One region of the Dactylosporangium sp. NPDC000555 genome, then DNA from elsewhere that is predicted to be linked to it. Evidence: riboswitches for the same ligand, from Rfam matches in the RefSeq annotation. Region 1 holds a riboswitch; each other region holds the start of a gene.
The links. Region 1 has a riboswitch for S-adenosylmethionine ahead of thrC (threonine synthase). Riboswitches for the same ligand answer to the same signal wherever they lie in the genome.
Positions count from the first base shown of each region.

Region 2: another riboswitch for S-adenosylmethionine. It lies ahead of ABT297_RS20580 (putative leader peptide); the one in region 1 lies ahead of thrC (threonine synthase).
Region 3: another riboswitch for S-adenosylmethionine. It lies ahead of ABT297_RS03825 (aminotransferase class V-fold PLP-dependent enzyme); the one in region 1 lies ahead of thrC (threonine synthase).

Region 1 is NZ_JBEPDB010000023.1:50,804-54,037, reverse strand. It holds gene ABT297_RS16840 (ABC transporter permease) at 1-65, shown strand, start outside; gene ABT297_RS16835 (hypothetical protein) at 109-576, shown strand; gene ABT297_RS16830 (glucosyl-3-phosphoglycerate synthase) at 637-1,557, opposite strand; SAM riboswitch class I at 1,656-1,801, shown strand; gene thrC (threonine synthase) at 1,815-3,083, shown strand.
Region 2 is NZ_JBEPDB010000032.1:60,031-63,264, reverse strand. It holds partial or broken gene ABT297_RS20590 (NAD(P)-dependent alcohol dehydrogenase) at 1-487, shown strand, start outside; gene ABT297_RS20585 (SDR family oxidoreductase) at 661-1,458, opposite strand; SAM riboswitch class IV at 1,668-1,780, shown strand; gene ABT297_RS20580 (putative leader peptide) at 1,761-1,907, shown strand; gene ABT297_RS20575 (LLM class flavin-dependent oxidoreductase) at 1,999-3,234, shown strand.
Region 3 is NZ_JBEPDB010000003.1:90,059-93,292, forward strand. It holds gene ABT297_RS03815 (PrsW family intramembrane metalloprotease) at 1-1,086, opposite strand, end outside; gene ABT297_RS03820 (hypothetical protein) at 1,061-1,600, shown strand; SAM riboswitch class IV at 1,593-1,709, shown strand; gene ABT297_RS03825 (aminotransferase class V-fold PLP-dependent enzyme) at 1,723-2,934, shown strand; gene ligD (non-homologous end-joining DNA ligase) at 2,914-3,234, opposite strand, start outside.

The DNA of each region.
Region 1 (3,234 bases):
CGTACGCCACCCTGTTCTTCTCCCTCGCCTGGTGGCGCTTCCTGCGCAAGGACGTGGTGAGCTGACCGCCGCCGGACGGCCCCCTACCGGCGGGTAGGGTGCTCGTCCATGCGGAGATCCGCCCTCGGTGGCGCATGCGTCTTGGCCGTGGGGCTCGCCGCCCTGGCGGCGGGCCTCTACTACGACCAGGCGCATCTCATGCAGTGGACCCACTTCGCGCAGAGCTCCGACCTGACGAGGGGCCCGGTCGAGGCGGAGACCGCCCGGATCTTCACCCTGCTGGGGGCGATAACGGCGGCGTTCGCCGCCGCGATCGCGGGCGGCAGCGTGGTGCTGGCCGTGCTGCCCGGCCGCACGGGCGTGTGGGTGCTCCGCCTGACCTCGGTCCTGCTGCTGGTGCTCATGCTCCTGGTCGCCGCCGCGCTGCTCGTGGGTTCCCTCACCGGCGACGCCCCGGTCGCGATCATCGACACCCCGTGGTGGCTGCTCACCGCGGAGTGGTCCGCCCTGGCCCTCGCCGTCGCGGGCGCCGGCACCGCCACGACCCAGCTGTGGCGGTTCGTCCCCGAGTCGTGAAAGACATCACGCCGTCGCCGCGTTCACGCTCGCGCTGTGGCCGAGGAACCGGCGCGGGGATCAGGCGGGCGAGTAGCCGGGGATGCTCCGCATCGGGGGGCGGTCCGGGTGGGCGACGGGCGTCACCCGCGGTACGGCCGCGGAGTCATGGCGCTCGAACTGCGTCAGGGTCGGCCACAGCGGGTTGCCGGGGGACACGCGGGCGTTGACCGTGTGCACGATGGTGGCGGCCATGCGGCCCAGGGCGGCCGTGTCCTGATGGCCATGGGTGCGCTGGCCTAGGTCGACCTGGGCCACCGCGTCCAGGCCGTGGCGGCGGTAGGTGTCGATGAGCAGGCCGGTCTCGACGCCGTAGCCCGCGGCGAACGGCAGCGACTCCAGCAGCGTGCGGCGGGCCGCGTATTCGCCGGCCAGCGGCTGCACCACGCCGGCCAGCTCCGGGAAGTGCGCGTTGAGCAGCGGGCGGGCGGCGAGCTCGGTGACCCGGCCGCCGCCGGCCGCGGAGAGGTCGAGCAGGGGGCGGTCGTAGAAGGCCTTGACCATCAGCGTGCCCGGGTCGTCGAGCAGCGGGCCCAGCAGGCCCGTCACGAAGTGCGGGCGGAAGTCGGTGAGGTCGGCGTCGACGTACACGACGATGTCGCCCTTGGTGACCGCGAGCGCCTTCCACAGCACCTCGCCCTTGCCCGGGCGGGAGCCCGTCGACGGCAGGATGTCGTCGCGGTGGTGGACCGTGGCGCCGGCGGCCGCGGCGACCTCGGCAGTGCGGTCGACCGAGCCGGAGTCGATCACGACCAGTTCGTCGACGATCGGGCCGAGGGTCCGTATGCCGGTCACGATCTCGCCGACGGTGGGCTCCTCGTCCAGGGCGGGCAGCACGACGCTCACCATCGTGTCGCCCTTCGCGTCGAGCAGCTCGTCGGCGGGCCAGTCCCGCCAGCTGGACGTACGCCGCGAAAACCAGTCGATCGCGATCGGGTGCATGGGTGAAACGCTAGCCGGGCCCACGTCGTGAGATGACTCATACCCGGGCGCCGGTGGTGCCCCTTACACTCATCTGAAGCGCACAACCACAATTGCATACCTCATCCAGAGGGGCAGAGGGATACGGCCCGATGAAGCCCCGGCAACCCCTGCGGCGTCTCAATGGTGTCTCGATGTTGAGGTCCGACGCGGTAGGTGCCAAATCCGTCCCGGTGCACGCCCGTGTGCTTGGGAAAGATGAGAGGAAGGCCTCCGCCATGACCTCGACGCTCAGCGTCTTCACTGACTCCCCGGCCCGCAACCTTGTCTGCCGGGGGTGTGGGGCCACGTTCCCGCTCGCCGCGCAGCACGCCTGTTATGAGTGTTTCGGCCCCCTCGAGGTGGGCTACGACCCCGCGGCGCTGGCGTCGGTGACCCGCGAGCAGATCGAGGCGGGACCGAAGAACATCTGGCGCTACGCGCCGCTGCTGCCGGTCGGCGTCGACCCGCAGACCCGCGTCACGCTCGACCCGGGGCTCACCCCGCTGGTCAAGGCCGACGGGCTGGGTAAGGAGCTCGGCTTCACCGCCCAGCTGTGGGTCAAGGACGACTCGGCCAACCCGACGCACTCGTTCAAGGACCGGGTCGTCTCCGTCGCGCTGACCGCGGCTCGGGCGCTTGGCTTCACGCGGTATTCCTGCGCCTCCACCGGTAACCTCGCCAACTCCGTCGCCGCGCACGCGGCCCGGGTCGGCGTCCCGTCGACCGTGTTCATCCCGGCCGACCTGGAGCCGGGCAAGGTTGTCATGACCGCGGTGTACGGCGGCGAGGTCGTCGCGATCGAGGGCTCCTACGACGAGGTGAACCGGCTCTGCTCGGAGCTGACCGAGACCGACGAGTTCGAGGACACCGCGTTCGTCAACGTCAACGTCCGGCCGTTCTACGCCGAGGGCTCCAAGACGCTCGGGTATGAGGTCGCCGAGCAGCTCGGCTGGCGCATCCCGGCCCAGGTGGTCATCCCGATGGCCAGCGGCGAGCTGCTCACGAAGGTCGACAAGGCGTTCGCCGAGCTGGTCGAGATCGGGCTGGTGCCGAACACGCCGTGGAAGGTCTTCGGCGCCCAGTCGGCCGGCTGCAACCCGATCGCGAAGGCGCTGCACGACGGCGTCGACGACATCACCCCGGTCAAGCCGACCGGCATCGCCAAGTCGTTGAACATCGGCGACCCGGCGGCCGGCGTCTACGCCCTGGAGTCGGTGCGCCGCAGCGGCGGCTGGATGGAGTACGCGGACGACGACGAGATCCGCGCGGGCATCCAGCTGCTGGCCCGCACCACCGGCGTGTACGCCGAGACGGCCGGCGGCGTGACCACCGCGGTGCTCAAGAAGCTCGTCGAGTCCGGCCGGCTCGACCCGAGCGCCGAGACGGTCATCTTCAACACCGGCGACGGGCTCAAGACCCTCGATGCGGTGGCGGACCTGGTTGGCCCCACCCATCGGGTGAAGCCGTCGCTGAAGTCGGCGCGGGAGGCCGGCCTGCTCGGATGATTTTTTCGGGCGATGCGATTACCGAGCGTTCAGATTGAGAGAGCGCTTCCACGCTTGGACGAGGGATGGATCGTCCGATTGGTGGAGATGATCGACACTGAGCGTAACCGATGGTGCGCCGTGCGTTCAGTGGTGGACTTGACGCCTTAAG
Region 2 (3,234 bases), on a different contig from region 1:
TGGGCCACATGGCCGTCAAGATCGCCGCGGCGATGGGTGCCGAGGTGACCGTACTGTCGCAGACGCTGGGCAAGAAGGATGACGGGCTCGCGTTCGGCGCCCGGGACTATTACGCCACTGGCGACCCGGTTACGTTCGAAGCCCTCAAGAACACCTTCGACCTGATCATCAACACGGTCAGCGCCCCGATCGACGTGGCGGCCTACCTGAGCCTGCTGCGCCTGGACGGCACGCTGGTCAACGTTGGCGCCCCGCCGCAGCCACTGCCGGTGCCGGTGTTCGCGCTGTTCGGCAACCGGCGCTCCTTGCCGGTTCCAGCATCGGCGGCATCGCCGAGACCCAGGAAATGCTGGATTTCTGCGCCGAGCGAGGCATTGCCCCCGACGTCGAGCTCATCAACGCCGACGCGGTCAACGAGGCATACGAACGGGTGCTCAAGTCCGACGTACGCTACCGCTTCGTCATCGACATCGACAGCCTGCGCTGAATCGACGACCGTGCCGATGCACCTGATCAACACCAGCTCGCCGGAGCGCTACGTCGAGCTGGCGGGCGCGAGTTCGACGCGGCGCTGACCGGGCTCGACGATGCGGCGCTGCGCGGCCGCGTGCCCGGCCAGGACAACTCGATCGCCTGGATCGCAATGCCTCCGCCGGCCGACTATCCAAGACCGCCGTTGCTCTGAAGAGGCTGGGCGTTGACCCACCCGCCCTCCGCCGAGCAGAGGAACGTGACCAGATTCGCGCAGTCCTGTGGCGCACCGAGCCGTCCCAGCGGCGTGACGCGGATCAGGTCCGCCTTCTGGTCCTCGGTCATCCACCCGGTGTCGGTCGGCCCGGGGTTGACCGCGTTACAGGTCACGCCCAGATGGGCCAGCTCGCGGGCGGCGGCCAGCGTGATCCGGTCCATCGCCCCCTTACTCGCGCCATACGGAAGGTTCCCGGCGGTGTGGTCACTGGTCAGGCTCACGATCCGCCCGCTTCCGTGCCGGCCGCGGAACCGCAGCCCGTACTCCCGAATCAACAGCCACGTCGCCCGCGCGTTGACCGCGAAGTGCCGGTCGAAGCTCTCCACCGTCGTGTCCAACAGGCCGGAGCCGACCGACTCGCAGTGGCACAGCACCAACGCGGTGACGTTTCCCAGCTCGCGCTCGACGTCGTCGAACAGCTGCGCCGGCACCGCCGGGTCGCTCAGGTCCGCCTCAACCGCACATGTTCTCGCCCCGAACGACGCCACCATCTTCTGCAACTCTCCGGGCGCCCCGGGCTCCACGCCCCACCGCATCCGCACGTCATAGGCGGTCCAGTACGTGAAGGCCACGTCCCAGCCAGCCCGGGCCAGACTCAGCACCACGGACGCCGCGATTCCCGCCGAACGTCCCGCCCCCGTGACCAAGGCAATCGGACGCTCCGGCTCTGCCACGTCCTGCCGACTCCCCGCCCGCGTCTCTGCACTCATGACACTCATCATGGCGGGCCGCCCATCGCGCAGCACCCGACTCTGCTCGCGGACGCCGGAGGGCAGGTCGCGGCCGCCACTGGTGGCAGGAACCGGTGGAATCCCACGCGCGGGGCCATGTCGCCGCCGATCCGGGGAATTGCCCGCGATTCCCTAGTGTTCCTATAGGCATTAGACAAGATCTCGCGTCGCAGCTAAGGTCATCAACAAGTTACGAGTGTCAGCGTCAAGCCCTGGCTTGCTGACCGGCAACCCCCCGTCGCCGTGGGGTGCTCCAGGTGACGACCTGGCGGCGCAGATTCATGTACCGCAAGCGCGAGCGGCGTGCGGTGGCGCGCCGGGTGGAGGGCAGGGTCATGACGCGGTTGATCGCCCGTCGGCACATTGATCTGCAGCGCGTGGCCGCCTCGTTGTGTCGCACGCCGCCGGCTGTCCGCCGCACTGGGTAGCCCACCAACGCATCCATGAGCGCGTGCGGCCTGCTGGCATCGGCCGGTTCTTGACCGCTTTTCTGGTCCGTCTCGTCGAAAGCGATACCTCATGTCTGACTCGTCCGATTTCCTTCGCCTGTCCGTCGCCTTGGACGGCGCCGGCTGGCACCCCGCCGCGTGGTATGAGCCCGACGCCCGCCCGCTGGACCTGTTCAAGCCGAAGTACTGGGTTGAGCAGGTGCGGCAGGCCGAACGCGGTCTGCTCGACTTCGTCACGATCGAGGATGCGCTGCGGTTGCAGTCCGACGATCCTCTGCAGGCGGACGAGCGCGCCGACCGGGTCCGCGGCCGCCTCGACGCGACGCTCATCGCGGCCCGCGTCGCGCCGGTGACGAGCCACATCGGTCTGGTGCCGACAGTGATCGTCAACCACACCGAGCCGTTCCATCTGTCCAAGGCGATCGCCACGATCGACTACGCCAGCACAGGCCGCGCCGGCGTTCGGGCGCAGCTGGATGTCCGCGCCGACACCAACGCTCATTTCGGGCGTCGCGAGATCTCACCGCTGAGCCGCGAGGACTACGCCAATATCCAGGCCGGCATCGAGGTTCCGGAATTGCAGCAGCGGCTGCGCGAGTCCTTCGACGAGGCCGCCGACTACGTCGAGGTGCTGCGCCGGCTCTGGGACAGCTGGGAGGACGACGCGGAGATCCGTAACGTCGCCACCGGCAGGTTCATCGACCGGGACAAGCTGCACTACATCGAGTTCCAGGGCCGCTGGTTCTCCGTGAAGGGCCCCTCGATCACCCCGCGGCCGCCGCAGGGGCAGCCGATCGTCACCGCGTTGGGCCACGCGACGATCCCGTACCAGTTCATCGCCCGCTCCGCCGACGTCGGGTTCGTCACGCCACACGACGCCGCACAGGCGGCGGCGATCGTTTCGGAGATCCGTGCGGAGCAGCGGGCGGCCGCGCGCGCGGACGAGACGATCCACGTCTTCGGCGACCTCGTCGTCTTCCTGGACGACAGCCGTGAAGCGGCCGTGGCCCGCAGGCAGCGGTTGGACGAGCGGGCCGGGGCCGAGTACGGCAGCGACGCTCTGATCTTCACCGGAACCCCGGCCGAGCTGGCCGACCTGCTGCTGGACTGGCAGGCCGCCGGGCTCAGCGGCTATCGCCTCCGTCCCGCCGCGGTGCCGCACGACCTGGCCCAGATCACTGACGGGCTCGTCCCCGAGCTGCAGCGTCGCGGCGCCTTCCGCACCGCCTACGAGGCAACGACCCTGCGTGGGCTCCTCGGCCTGCCTCGCCCGGCCAACCGATACGCCACCACCACCGCGGCCTGA
Region 3 (3,234 bases), on a different contig from region 1:
GTCGAACTGGAACGCCCGCATCGCCTTCGCGCCGGCGTCGCCGGCCACTCGCTTCGCCCAGCGGCGGGCGGAGAGCCTGCGGCCGAGGGTGGCGAGCGCGGCGACCTCCGGCGGGGAGAACCAGCCGGCCCGCGCGTATTCGCCCAGCACCCGCTCGGTGAGCCGGCCCTCGTTGGCGCGCAGCCAGAGCGCGAAGCCGACCATGCACAGGAAGATCGGCATCATCACCGCGAAGTAGCCGTACAGCAGGACCCAGGCGTTGGTCGAGGTGGCTGCGAGGACCGTCATGAGGTTCCACGATCCGTGCAACATCATCGCGGTCAGCAGGCCGGCCAGCGGCGCCAGGAACCGCACCGCCTTGGTCGACGAGCGCGACGCGACGCCCAGCCCGATGCCGGTCATCGAGGTGAACAGCGGGTGCGCGAACCCGCTCATCAGGATGCGGACGATGAAGATCCCGACCAGCGCGGCCGCGCCCGAGGCCGGACCGGACTTGTCGGCGTACTCGCCGTATCCCTTGAAGCCGAGGTACAGGATGTTCTCCACCATCGCGAAGCCTGTCGCCGACAGGCCGCAGTAGACGAGGCCGTCGATGATGCCGGAGTACGCGCGCCGGCGGCGCCAGAAGAGCAGCACCGGGCCGAGGGCCTTCATGCTCTCCTCGATCAGCGGCGCGACCAGGACGGCGACCAGGGCGTCGGACAGGCCGGCCCGCTCGACGAAGTAGCCGCTGATGGTGTTGACCGCCAGCGCCACGCCGGTGGCCACGCAGGCGCCCCAGCCGAAGACGAAGACGAGGTACTTCACGGGCTCCGGCTCGTAGCGGTCCAGCCAGAGGAAGCAGAACACGAGGACCGGGACCGGGATGACGGCGGATCCGACGCCGACGAGCAGCGCCGTCCAGCCGCCGCTGACGCCGAGGAACGCGAGCAGGGCCACGCCACACGCGGCGATGAACCCCATGACACCGATGAGCGTCAACAGCCGGCGCCGGTCGGAGCGCTTGGCGGGCGGCGCGGCGGCCAGGGCGAGGGCGGCGGTCGGATACTCCTGCCGTCCGGTGCTCGGCTCGGCCGACTCGATCACGTTCGGCACCGCGATGCCGGGCAGCGCCGACGGCCACGGCGAGGGACCGGCCGGCCCGGCATGCGTCATCGGCCCGCCGGGCGGCGCGGCGCCGGTCGGCCCGGGCCCCGGAAACGGCGACCCCTGGAGTCGGCCGGGGTCCTGGTGCGACCCGGCCGGCGCCTGCGGCGCGACCGGCTGGCCCGGGGACGGCGGGGAGAGCGAAAACGGCGACGACGGCGAACTCCAGGGGCTCGGCTCCGGCCCGGTGTCCGCGGACTCCCACGGCGCGGGGCCCGACGTCGGCGCCGGCGGCGGCGACTGCCCCCACTGTCCGGCGCTCGGCACCGGCGAGAAGCCGCCGCCCGCCGCCGGGGGCGCGCTGTCCGGCGCCGCCCAGGCGCCGGCGCCCGAGGCCGGGGTCGCACCGCTCTCCGGGGACGGCGGCCCGGAGGGGGCCGAGTCCGGCGTCCCACTCGGCGGGAGTTCGCTCATGACGCAACCTTATCTGCGGTACGGTCTGGTCAGGTCATGAGTGCCAGCGCACAAGCCCCGGCTTGCTGGCCGGCAACCCTCGCGTTCGCGGCGGGGTGCCCCGGGTGATGACCCGGTTCGGCACGCGGTGTGCCGGGCAAGCGCGAGCGAAATGGGTGACCCGTGTCCAAGTTGCTGTCCCCTGCGATCCTGTCGCCGAGCGAGGTCAAGCTGCGCGACGGGCGATCCGTCGACTTCGCCAACCTCGACATCGCCGCCACCGCGCCGTGCCTGCGGGCCGTCGCGGACGCGGTCGCCGACCTGCTGCCCTACTACGGCAGCGTGCACCGCGGGGCGGGCGCGCTGTCGGAGCGCTGCACCCGGGAGTACGAGCAGGCCCGGGAGACCGTCGCGGACCTCCTCGGCCACGGCCCGGACGACACCGTGATCTTCACGCGCAACACCACGGACGCGTTCAACCTGCTGGCGCGGGTGCTGCCGGAGGACACGACGGTCGTCACGTTCGACGGCGAGCACCACGCCAACCTGCTGCCCTGGCGCCGCACCGTGCGCCTCGCCGCGCCAAGGTCGCCCGAGGAGGCGGTCGAGGCGCTGGAGCGATCGCTGCGCCACGTCGAAGGTCCGAACGTGCTCGTGAGCGTGACGGCGGCGAGCAACGTGACCGGCGAGGTCTGGCCGGTCGCGCGGCTCGCGGAGGTCGCGCACCGCTTCGGCGCGCGCATCGCGGTCGACGCGGCGCAGCTCGCCCCGCACGCCCCGGGGCGCCTGGCCGGGCTCGGCGCCGACTACGTGGCGTTCTCGGGCCACAAGCTCTACGCGCCGTTCGGGGCGGGCGTGCTCGCCGGCCGGGCGGACTGGCTCGACGCGGCGGAGCCGTATCTGGCCGGCGGCGGGGCGAGCGCCCACGTGGCCGACGACGGCGCGGTGCGCTGGGCGACCGGCCCGGCCCGGCACGAGGCCGGCACCCCGAACCTCATCGGCGCGGTCGCGCTCGCGACGGCGGTGCGGTCGTTGCGGGAGACCGACCCGCAGCAGCGGGAAGACGCCCTGCTGCGACGGCTCCGCGACGGCCTCGCGCGGCTGCCGCACGTCGAGGAGCTGCGGCTCTTCCCGGCCGACGCCGAGCGGGTCGGGATCGTGTCGTTCGCGGTCCTCGGGGCCGACCCGGGCGAACTCGCCGTCACGCTCGGTCGCGATCACGGCATCGGCGTCAGGACGGGGCTGTTCTGTGCCCACCCGCTCACCCGCCGCCTCCTGAGCGAGGCCGCCGACCGGCTCGGCGCCGAGCAGCCGCCCGCCCAGGCGATCCGGGCCAGCTTCGGCATCGGTACCACCGAGGAGCACATCGACCGGCTACTGGCCGCCCTGCAGTAGGTCACCCAGCGTCGCGACCCGGTCGAGGACGACGGACGGGGTCAGGTCGGCGGCGGTCAGCTCGCCGGCCTCGACCTCGTCCCAGGCCAGCGGCGCGCTGACGGTCGGGGTCTCGCCGGCCCGCAGCGAGTAGGGCACGACCGTGGTCTTGAACGCGTTGTTCTGACTCCAGTCGATGAACACCTTGCCCGGCCGCAGCTGCTTGGCCATCTTCGCCACGATCAGCCGTGGGTGCCGGCCGGCCAGCTCCTCGGCGACCGCCTTCGCGTAGCCGCTGACCTCGTTCGCGCCCTCGTCTCC